Regions from separate parts of the Agreia sp. genome, predicted to be linked through region 2. Evidence: predicted binding sites of a transcription regulator. Region 2 holds the regulator's gene; each other region holds the start of a gene.
What was found. The regulator HrcA, encoded in region 2, represses chaperone genes, less so after heat shock. The targets are predictions, from matches to a motif close to TTNGCACTCGNNNNNNNCGAGTGCNAA.
Positions count from the first base shown of each region.

Region 1 (3,233 bases), on a different contig from region 2:
TCTCGATCGGGGCCGTCGTTCTCGGGTTCCTCGGCAAAAAGCGCGAGCCCGCCGCGAAGGGATTCTGGCTGACCGCGATCATCACCGGTTTCGCCGGCATCGCGCTGTCCATCATCTTCGGCATCGTATTGCTGTTCATCATCATCGGAACTGCGAACTCCGGCTACAGCAGCTACTAGGTCTCAGTACCGAAACGCCCTCCGCCCCACGGCGGAGGGCGTTTCGTTCGTGTGGAGACTTTTTTCAGACCCGTTCGGCGAGAATCGTCGTGTGGCGACCCGCGACCCGGGTCATCACCAGGGTCGCCTCGCCCTCTCCCGACAGCGACAGTCGTCGCCGCAGAACGGCCGGGTCGATGTCGACGCCGCGCTTCTTGATCTCGAGCCGCCCGATGCCCCGGCGCCGCAACTCTTTCTTGAGCTTCGCTTCGTCGCTCGGCAGCGTATCGATGACGCGGAACGCCGCCACGAACGGAGACGAGACCAGCGCGTCGGAGCTGAGGTAGGCGATCTGCTCGCTCAGCATGCGAGCGCCCAACGATCGGGCGAGGTCGCCGATGAGTCTGGCGCGGATCACCGATCCGTCGGGCTCGTACAGGTACGTGCCGAGCTCGCCCACCTCAGCATCGATACTGTCGCCGGCAGCGACCAGCTCGGCGCTGTGCTGGCCACGCAGCACGAGCGCGCTGCGGGCGATGCCCTCACGAGCGAGCGAGCCGAACCACAGGCTGTTCTCGACCAGCTGGCCGTCGACCGAGATCCACTGCGCTTCGGCTTCGTCGGGAATCATGTCGCGGTCGAAACCCGGTCCGAGCTTGATGCCCGTGGGCATGCTGCGGGCCGCGCCGAAGGCGAAGTCGAGCGACGGCGAGTAGTCGCTCGGATCGGTGAGGCGGCGGGTGTCGGAGTGGCCGGCCGTGCGTCGCGCGGGGTCGAGATAGACCGACTCGACGCGTGAGAGGTCATGGTCGACGGCGTCGCCGAGGCTCACGGAGACGTTTGAGAACGGCGCCAGGTTGTACGAGGCGATCGCCGCGGTGACTTCGTCGTGCTCGACGGCCTGCACCTCGAAGTCGAGCGCGGCGAGGGCGAGGGCATCGGCCCCGATACCGCACCCCAGGTCTGCGACGCTCCGGATGCCGGCGGCCTGGTATCGCCCGGCGTGCAGGGCGGCGACCCGCAGGCGCGTGGCCTGCTCGAGTCCCGCCTCGGTGAACAGCATGCGCGATGCGAACTCGCCGAACTTCGTCGTGGCCTTCGCCCGCAGTCGCGACTGCGTCAGGACCGCCGACACGAGGTCTGCCGGATGTCCGTCGCGACGAAGGGCGGCGACAGTCGCGACGATATCGGTGATGTCGCCGTAGGCCGGCAGCGAATCGAGCAGCCGCAGGGCCGTCGACGTCATCACCAGGCCGAGCTCGTCTGAGTTCATTCGCTGTGCCAGTTCACCCCGTCAGCCTAGACGCCGGTCAGACGGGTTCGGCGTGCCGCCGCGGCTGGCACTCGGATTGACCGAGTGCCAGTCGACCCCCTAAACTCGTCTTAGCACTCTGGTTATGAGTGTGCTAATACAGACGTGAAGAAAGAAGAGGTCAACCGTGTCGGTCTCCATCAAGCCGCTCGAGGATCGCATCGTTATCCGCCAGGTCGAGGCAGAGCAGACCACGGCCTCGGGCCTGGTCATTCCTGACACTGCCAAAGAGAAGCCCCAAGAGGGCGAGGTCGTCGCCGTGGGCCCCGGTCGCGTAGACGACAACGGCAACCGCGTTCCGATCGACGTCGCCGTGGGCGACAAGGTCATCTACTCCAAGTACGGCGGAACTGAGGTCAAGTACGGCGGAGAAGACCTTCTCGTGCTGTCGGCCCGCGACGTGCTCGCCGTGGTCGTTCGCTGACCTTCGACAAACAGCCAAAGACCCGGGTGGCTCTGCCATCCGGGTCTTTTTCGTTGTGCGGCGAGCCCGGCGGACCGAGGCCGGAGGTAGCATTCCTTGAGTGTCCAGACCCGCCGCTTCCCCCGTATCCGCCCCGCAGCTCGACGACCAGCCGTCGCGGTCGGGCATACTCTACGCCGTAGGCGCATACACGTTGTGGGGGTTTCTGCCCGCGTACTTTTTGATGCTCCTGCCTTCGGGTCCCTTCGAGATCGTGGCTGTGCGCATCTTCTTCTCGCTGGCGTTCTGCGCGCTCGTCATCACGATCACGCGCGCGTGGCCGGCGTTCATCGCCATCGTGCGGCAGCCGCGCCTCCTGTTCACGATGGGCCTCGCAGGCGTGCTGATCTACGTCAACTGGCAGACCTACGTGATCGGCGCCACGAGCGGGCACGTCGTCGAGACGGCACTCGGCTACTTCATCAACCCGATCGTCACGATCTTGCTGGGTGTGATGATCTTGGGGGAGCGGCTGCGCGTAGCTCAGTGGGTCGCACTGGGTATCAGCGTGATCGCCGTCGGTGTGCTCACGGTCGGCTACGGGTCCGTGCCCTGGATCGCCCTCATCCTGGCATTCTCTTTCGGACTCTACGGTTTCGTGAAGAAGAGGGTCGGCCGGTCGGTCGACGCCGTGTCGGGCCTCACCCTCGAGACCCTGTGGCTGCTCCCCGTCGCCGCCGTGCAGGTCATCGTTGTGGCATCGACGTCGCCGGGTCTCGCCCTCGGATCGTCGGGTGCCGTGCACGTCGTCCTGATGATCGGGGCGGGAGTGATCACCGCTGTGCCCCTGCTGCTCTTCGCCTCGGCGGCGAAGAGGCTGCCGCTCATCTACATGGGCTTCATCCAGTACGTGGCTCCGATTCTCCAGTTCCTTTTCGGGGTGTTCATCCTCGGCGAGCCGATGCCGCTCGAAAGGTGGCTCGGCTTCAGCCTCGTCTGGCTCGCCCTGATCGTGCTCTCCGTCGACCTCATTCGAACTGCCCGGGCGGGCCGGATGCGTGTGGCGGAGGCGGTCTGACGGGCAAAGGTAACGATTGGGTCGCGTTACACGCCCGTAACAGGAATGTATTGTCGGTGCGACCTCGGGCCGTTAGCTTTACAGGACGGCCAACTTCGTTGTGCCGTACCCCACAAAACATTCACATTCAAGGAGCATCATGGGCGTATTCGCCAAGACCGGTTCCCGGTCGCTGAAGACCACCCTGGGTGGCGCGGCCATTCTGGGAATCAGCGCGCTCGTTCTCGTCGGCTGCTCGAGCGGCTCGACTGACAGCGCCAGCGACTCCGGTGACCTGTCCCT
Region 1 is NZ_CAXVWM010000133.1:59,380-62,612, reverse strand. Features, by position in the region: gene ACE5CZ_RS10545 (hypothetical protein) at 1-179, shown strand, start outside; gene ACE5CZ_RS10540 (SAM-dependent methyltransferase) at 244-1,431, opposite strand; gene groES (co-chaperone GroES) at 1,598-1,894, shown strand; gene rarD (EamA family transporter RarD) at 1,995-2,951, shown strand; gene ACE5CZ_RS10525 (ABC transporter substrate-binding protein) at 3,091-3,233, shown strand, end outside.
Region 1: groES (co-chaperone GroES) is a predicted target of HrcA. The motif match lies at 1,496-1,522, and genes of this name have one in related genera.

Region 2 (3,233 bases):
GGAATGCCGATGAGCACGACCGCCGCCATATAGATGGCCAGGGAGATCTGAAAGTTCAGCTCTTCGAGCGTGTGCTCTCTGATGAATTCGCCCCGGCCTTTCAGCACGAGGTAGCCCACGAGGGCCGGTAGAAACCCGAAGAGGATTCCCCCGAGGTGGATGAGCGTCGCCCAGAGGCGTTGGTCTTGCGGCGTCATCGGCGGCTGGGGCTGGTATGCGGTCTCGAACGGAGGCGGGGCTGCAGTCATGTCGACCATTAAAGCAAAAGAAGCGCCGGCCGACACGGGGTGTCGACCGGCGCTGTCGTGCAAAATGGGCTACTTGATGAGTCGGATGGCGAACGGATAGCGGTAGGTGCCGCCGCCGTTCACTTTCACGCCGCCGATGATCGGGAAGATGATCTGGGCCGCCCAGATGGCCAGCGTGATGATGAGCGCGAGAATGCCCCCGATGAAGGGGATGAACGCCAGGATGGCGCCGACGATGAAGCTGGCGACCCACGCGATGGCGATGGTGATCTGATAGTTGAGCGATTCCTTGCCCTCCTGGTTCACCAGAGGACCGCGATCCTTGAAGACCAGCCAGATGATCAGAGGGGGAATGAAGCTCAATACCCCACCGAAGTGCGCGAGTGATGCCCAGAGCTTGTCGTCCGACTGGCTGAGCGGTGCACCCGGGGTCGCGGCGGGCTGAGGGGTGTACCCGGGAGGAGGAGTCTGGCCCGCGGATGGGGCGCCGTACTGCGGAGGCACAGAGGCGCCGGCCGGCGTTCCGAAGTCGGGTGGCACCTGGCCCGCCGGCTGTGTGTACGGAGGGGGCGTCGGGTCGCCTGCGCCCGCGTTGTTCTGCGGCGCTGCATTGGGATCGGACATGAGTCGCGGCCTTTCGTCGCTGATATGGGCTTTCAGCACAAGATACTGCGCAATCGACTGTGCGGGCAATGATCCCGTGACGCCCACGGCAAGATATAATTGGCACTCAGGATCTCGGAGTGCCAGTTGTTCGTGAACCCGTGCAGACGAGAGAGAGGTGACGCGACATGGTTTCCGACCGCAGCCTCGAGGTGCTCCGCGTCATCGTTCAAGACTACGTCGCCTCTCGCGAACCCGTCGGTTCGAAATCGATCGTCGATCGGCATTCGTTCGGCGTCTCGGCCGCGACGATTCGAAACGACATGGCCCTCCTCGAAGAAGAAGAGCTGATCACGGCACCGCACACCTCGTCGGGTCGCATTCCGACCGACAAGGGATACCGGCTGTTCGTCGATCACCTCGCCGATCTGAAACCCTTGACCTCGGCTCAGCGCCAGGCCATTGAGACCTTCCTCGGCGAGCCCGCCGACCTCGACGACGTTCTCGCACGCACCGTGCGCCTGCTCTCCCAGCTCACCCGGCAGGTCGCGATGGTGCAGTACCCCTCGTTGCAGCAGGCCCGTTTCCGGCATCTCGAGGTCGTCGCCCTCGCCCCTCAGAAGCTCCTGCTCGTCGTGATCACAGACTCGGGGCACGTCGACCAGCGCGTCGTCGATGTGCCCAGCGAGGTCGACGTCGATTTCATCGGCGAGATCCGTGCCAAGCTCAACACCGCGCTCGCGGGCGTGGGCGTCGTCGAGGCGGCCTCCCGGCTCGGCGATCTGCCGGGCCTGTTCGCGGCATCCCGGATGCCGGTGGTGCGGGTGCTCGTGGCGGCCATCGCCGAGCACGTGGCGGCCACGCGCCACGACAAACTGGTCATCGCGGGGGCATCCAACCTCGTGCGCACCGAAGAGGATTTCCACGGCAGCATCCTTCCCGTGCTCGAAGCGGTCGAGGAGCAGGTCGTCCTCCTGCGTCTGTTCAGCGAACTCGAGGCCGACCAACGCGGCGTGTCTGTGAGCATCGGTCGAGAGAACGATCCGTTCGGATTGGGCGAGACCTCCATTCTCGCGAGCGGCTACAGCGCTCAGGGCGGCTCCCTCGCCCACCTCGGAGTCCTCGGCCCGACACGCATGGACTACTCGAGCAACATCGCGGCCGTGCGCGCCGTCGCCCGCTACCTCTCCCGCACCCTCGGAGAGAGTTGACTTCATCTTCCCGCGCGCTGTTCTGGCGCTGGCTCGATACGACAGAACGCTGCCCTCCCGCGGCCAGCGCATCCCGACTGAGAAGGAGACGCCCTCGTGGCTGACCATTACGACGTGCTCGGCGTAGCCAAAAGCGCCACCCCCGAAGAGATCAAGAAGGCGTATCGGCGGCTGGCTCGAGAACTGCACCCCGACGTGAACTCGGCGCCCGACGCCGAAGACAAGTTCAAAGCGGTGACCCACGCCTACGACGTGCTGAGCGATCCGGGGCAGCGTCGCGACTACGACAGGGGTCCCCAGATGGGTTCCGCAGGCGGCGCGGGCGGGTTCGGAGGATTCGGCGACATCTTCGAGACGTTCTTCGGAGCACAAGGCGGATCCCGAGGCCCGAAGTCGCGAGAAGAGCGTGGGCAGGACGCCCTCCTGCGGGTCGAGATCGACCTGGGCGAGGTCATTTTCGGCACCCATCGCGACCTGGAGGTCGACACCGCGGTGGTCTGCGAGACCTGCAACGGCTCATGCTGCCAGCCCGGCACATCCCCCGTCACCTGCGACATCTGCGGAGGCAGCGGTCAGATCCAGCGCGCCGTGCGCTCGCTCCTCGGCAACGTCATGACGAGTGCACCCTGTGGAACCTGCCGTGGTTATGGCACGGTCATCCCGGCGCCCTGCGTCACGTGCCAGGGGCAGGGGCGCGTGCGCGCGCGCCGGTCGATCCCCGTCGACATCCCGGCCGGCGTCGACTCGGGCCTGAGGCTGCAGCTCATCGGCCAGGGAGAAGTCGGCCCGGCAGGCGGGCCGAACGGCGATCTGTACCTCGCGATGAAGGTGCGCCACCACGACGTCTTCAGCCGCAACGGCGACGACATCCTGTGCACGCTCGAGGTCTTCATGTGGGATGCGGTGCTCGGCACGACCTCGAGCGTCACGGCGCTCGACGGCGACATCGATGTCGAGATCAGGCCCGGCACCCAGAGCGCCGAGATCCTCACGATCAAGGGTCGAGGCATCACGCATCTTCGCGGACAGGGCCGAGGCGACCTGAAGATCGGAGTGCAGGTCACGACGCCGACGAAGCTCGACCACAAGCAGAAAGAACTCATGAAGCAGCTGGCTCAGGCGCACAAGTACCCGGCTCCGAACCTGGGTCACTTCCAGCAGGGTCTGTTCG
Region 2 is NZ_CAXVWM010000175.1:51,610-54,842, reverse strand. Features, by position in the region: gene ACE5CZ_RS12790 (DUF4870 domain-containing protein) at 1-248, opposite strand, end outside; gene ACE5CZ_RS12785 (DUF4870 domain-containing protein) at 318-872, opposite strand; gene hrcA (heat-inducible transcriptional repressor HrcA) at 1,040-2,062, shown strand; gene dnaJ (molecular chaperone DnaJ) at 2,159-3,233, shown strand, end outside.

Region 3 (3,233 bases), on a different contig from region 2:
TGACGGCGACCCCACCGGCGAGCTTCGCGAGACGCTCCTGCAGCTTCTCGCGATCGTAGTCGCTGTCGGTGTTCTCGATCTCGTTGCGGATCTGCTGAACGCGTCCGGCGATGGCATCGGCGTCGCCGGCACCCTCGACGATCGTCGTCTCGTCTTTCGTGATGACGACCTTGCGAGCCTTGCCCAGCAGGTCGAGGGTCACGTTCTCGAGCTTGAGGCCGACCTCTTCAGAGATGACCTGTCCGCCGGTGAGAATGGCGATGTCTTGAAGCTGCGCCTTGCGACGGTCGCCGAAGCCCGGTGCCTTGACAGCGACCGACTTGAAGATGCCGCGGATCTTGTTGACCACGAGCGTGGCCAGGGCCTCGCCGTCGACGTCTTCGGCGATGATGAGCAGCTGCTTGCCGCTCTGGATCACCTTGTCGACGATCGGCAGCAGGTCTTTGATATTCGAGACCTTGCTGTTGACGATCAGGATGTAGGGGTCTTCGAAGACGGCTTCCTGGCGGTCGGGGTCGGTGACGAAGTACTGCGACAGGTAACCCTTGTCGAAGCGCATGCCCTCGGTGAGTTCGAGCTCGGTGCCGAACGTGTTCGACTCCTCGACGGTGACGACGCCCTCTTTGCCGACCTTGTCGATGGCCTCGGCGATCAGCGCGCCGATCTCGGGGTCTCCGGCAGAGATGGACGCGGTCGCGGCGATCTCTTCTTTCGTCTCGATCTCTTTCGCGTTGGCGACGAGCTCGGCGGTCACAGCGGCGACGGCCTTCTCGATGCCGCGCTTCAGGGTGATGGGGTCGGCGCCGGCCGCGACGTTGCGCAGGCCTTCGCGAACGAGCGCCTGAGCGAGCACGGTTGCCGTGGTCGTTCCGTCGCCAGCGACGTCGTCGGTCTTCTTGGCGACCTCCTTGACGAGCTCAGCACCGATCTTCTCGTACGGGTCGTCGAGTTCGATCTCTTTCGCGATCGAGACGCCGTCGTTCGTGATGGTGGGAGCGCCCCACTTCTTCTCGAGGACGACGTTGCGACCGCGCGGGCCGAGTGTGACCTTGACGGCGTCGGCCAGAATGTTCAGTCCACGCTCGAGGCCACGACGGGCCTCTTCATCGAAAGCAATGATCTTTGCCATAAGTGTTTCTGTCCCTCCCGGAGACAATCAAAGAATTAGCACTCCATTGGAGAGAGTGCTAAGACAATATTGGCACTCTGGGCAGGCGAGTGCAAGCTGCGGCAAGGAGCGTTGGGAGGGCTAGGCAGGCCGGACGGCTTCGGCCTGGGGCCCCTTCGCTCCGGTGCCGACCTCGAAGACGACCTGCTGGCCCTCTTCGAGCACCTTGTAGCCGCCCATCTCTATCGCCGAGTAATGAACGAAGACGTCCTGTCCCCCCTCATCGACGGTGATGAATCCGTAGCCCTTTTCAGCGTTGAACCACTTCACGGTTCCGTTCGCCATTGTCACTCCCATTGCCGAATGCGTATGTCTGTCAGCCGCCCGAGGAACGGGCGACCATGGCCGATACTAATCAGCACGGTCGCCGGGTTGCGGGCGCAGACGGCGAAACGCGCCATCCGTTTCCGCCTTTTTTCACGGTCGAAACATCGCCGAAATATAGGGCCGAACGCGGCCCGTCGCGCCTACTGCGCGGGCTCGTCCGCCGTGCCGTCGGCGGAAGGCTCGAGGAAGTCGGCGCCCAGCACCACCGTGAGGCTGGCGCCCTGGAATTGATCGGACCGCTCGACCCTGATCGCCGTGATCGAGAGGGTGACGCCGTTCGTCGCCGCGTCGGCCGTCGCTTCGGCGAAGAGCGAGTCGGCCAGGCCGAGTGCGGCGGCCTCGTTCGCGGGGTCGACGTAGTAGACCGTGGTCGTCGTGAAGTCGGTGGCACTCGCGTTGGCGGTCGAGCCGACGCCGGCCCATCCGGCTTCGCGCAGCGACTCTCCGACACTCGCCGCGAGACCCGAGGTCTCGGTTCCATTGAGCACGGTGACCGTGAGGGCCGGATCGACGGTCGGCGTGATCGTGGGCGTGGATTCGGGGGCCGGCGTCGACGACGAGGCCGTCGTGCCGCCCAGGATGCCGGTGAACTTGAGATTGTCGTTGATGATCGCGAGGCCGATCACTCCGCCCGCAACGATCACGCCGGTCGCGAGCGCAGCCCAGGCGAACGCGATCCACCCCCGGCCCCTGCGCCGCGGGCCGCGGTGGGCCCCGGTTCGGTGCAGGTCTGCCGGGATGGTGTCGAAGCGATCTGAGGGAGGCTTGGCCATGGTTGTGGTCTCGGGTTCTAGTCGTCGAGTGACGTGAGGCGCTCTGTTCGTGCCGTCGTCCGGGCATCCCGCACGCGGTGCAGCCTCTTGATGAGCATGGGATCGTGAGCGAGGGCGGCCGGCGAGTCGATGAGGGCCCCCAGCAGTTGATAGTAGCGGGCGGCAGAGAGCGCGAACTCGTCGCGGATGGCCTGCTCCTTGACACCGGCATGCTTCCACCAGGTGCGTTCGAACGCCAAAATCGCGACGTCGCGGGCACTCAAGGCCGGCAGAGTGCCGTCGCCCATCCGCTGCGCATCGAGATTCTTCGCGGCGCCCACACGACCTCCCTCTTCTGCCCGAAAGCCATCCGGCCCCCGATCGTCAACATCCTATGGGCGGCACCCTCTGGATCAGCCGAATGAGGCGGGCATGCCGCGATGCCTATCGCCCGGCCCGGTACATCGTGCGATGCGGGATGCCCGCTTCGACGAACTCCTCGCCCACGGCGACGAAACCGAACGCCTCATACAGGCCCGTGATGTAGCTCTGGGAATGCAGCAGCAGCGACTCGGAGCCGTGGAGTTCGACGACCCGGGCGAGCAGAAGCTGCGCGAGGCCGCGCCCTCGATAAGCGGAGCCGACGACGACACGGCCCGGCAGACGGAACGCGTCTGCATATTCCGGCACGTCGTCTCGCAGAACCCGCAGGTAGGCGGCGACATCGCCGTTCTCTCCCGCGATCCAGAGATGCTCGGTGGTCGCCTCCGTGTCACGACGATCGAGCTCGCTCTCGTCGACCTTCTGCTCGACGAAGAAGACGTCGGTGCGCAGCTTGAGAATCTCGTAGAGCTCGCCGGTGGTCAGCTCGTTCCACGTCTTCTGCACGATTGTGGCATGGGATTCGGGGGGCACGGGCGCCAAGTTTACTGTGATGATGGAGGTGAGCCCCAGGTGGTCGCGGAGCCGCGACCGGGCGGAGAAGG
Region 3 is NZ_CAXVWM010000169.1:2,680-5,912, forward strand. Features, by position in the region: gene groL (chaperonin GroEL) at 1-1,129, opposite strand, end outside; gene ACE5CZ_RS12265 (cold-shock protein) at 1,250-1,453, opposite strand; gene ACE5CZ_RS12270 (LytR C-terminal domain-containing protein) at 1,636-2,268, opposite strand; gene ACE5CZ_RS12275 (DUF3263 domain-containing protein) at 2,286-2,555, opposite strand; gene ACE5CZ_RS12280 (GNAT family N-acetyltransferase) at 2,692-3,162, opposite strand.
Region 3: groL (chaperonin GroEL) is a predicted target of HrcA. The motif match lies at 1,165-1,191, and genes of this name have one in related genera.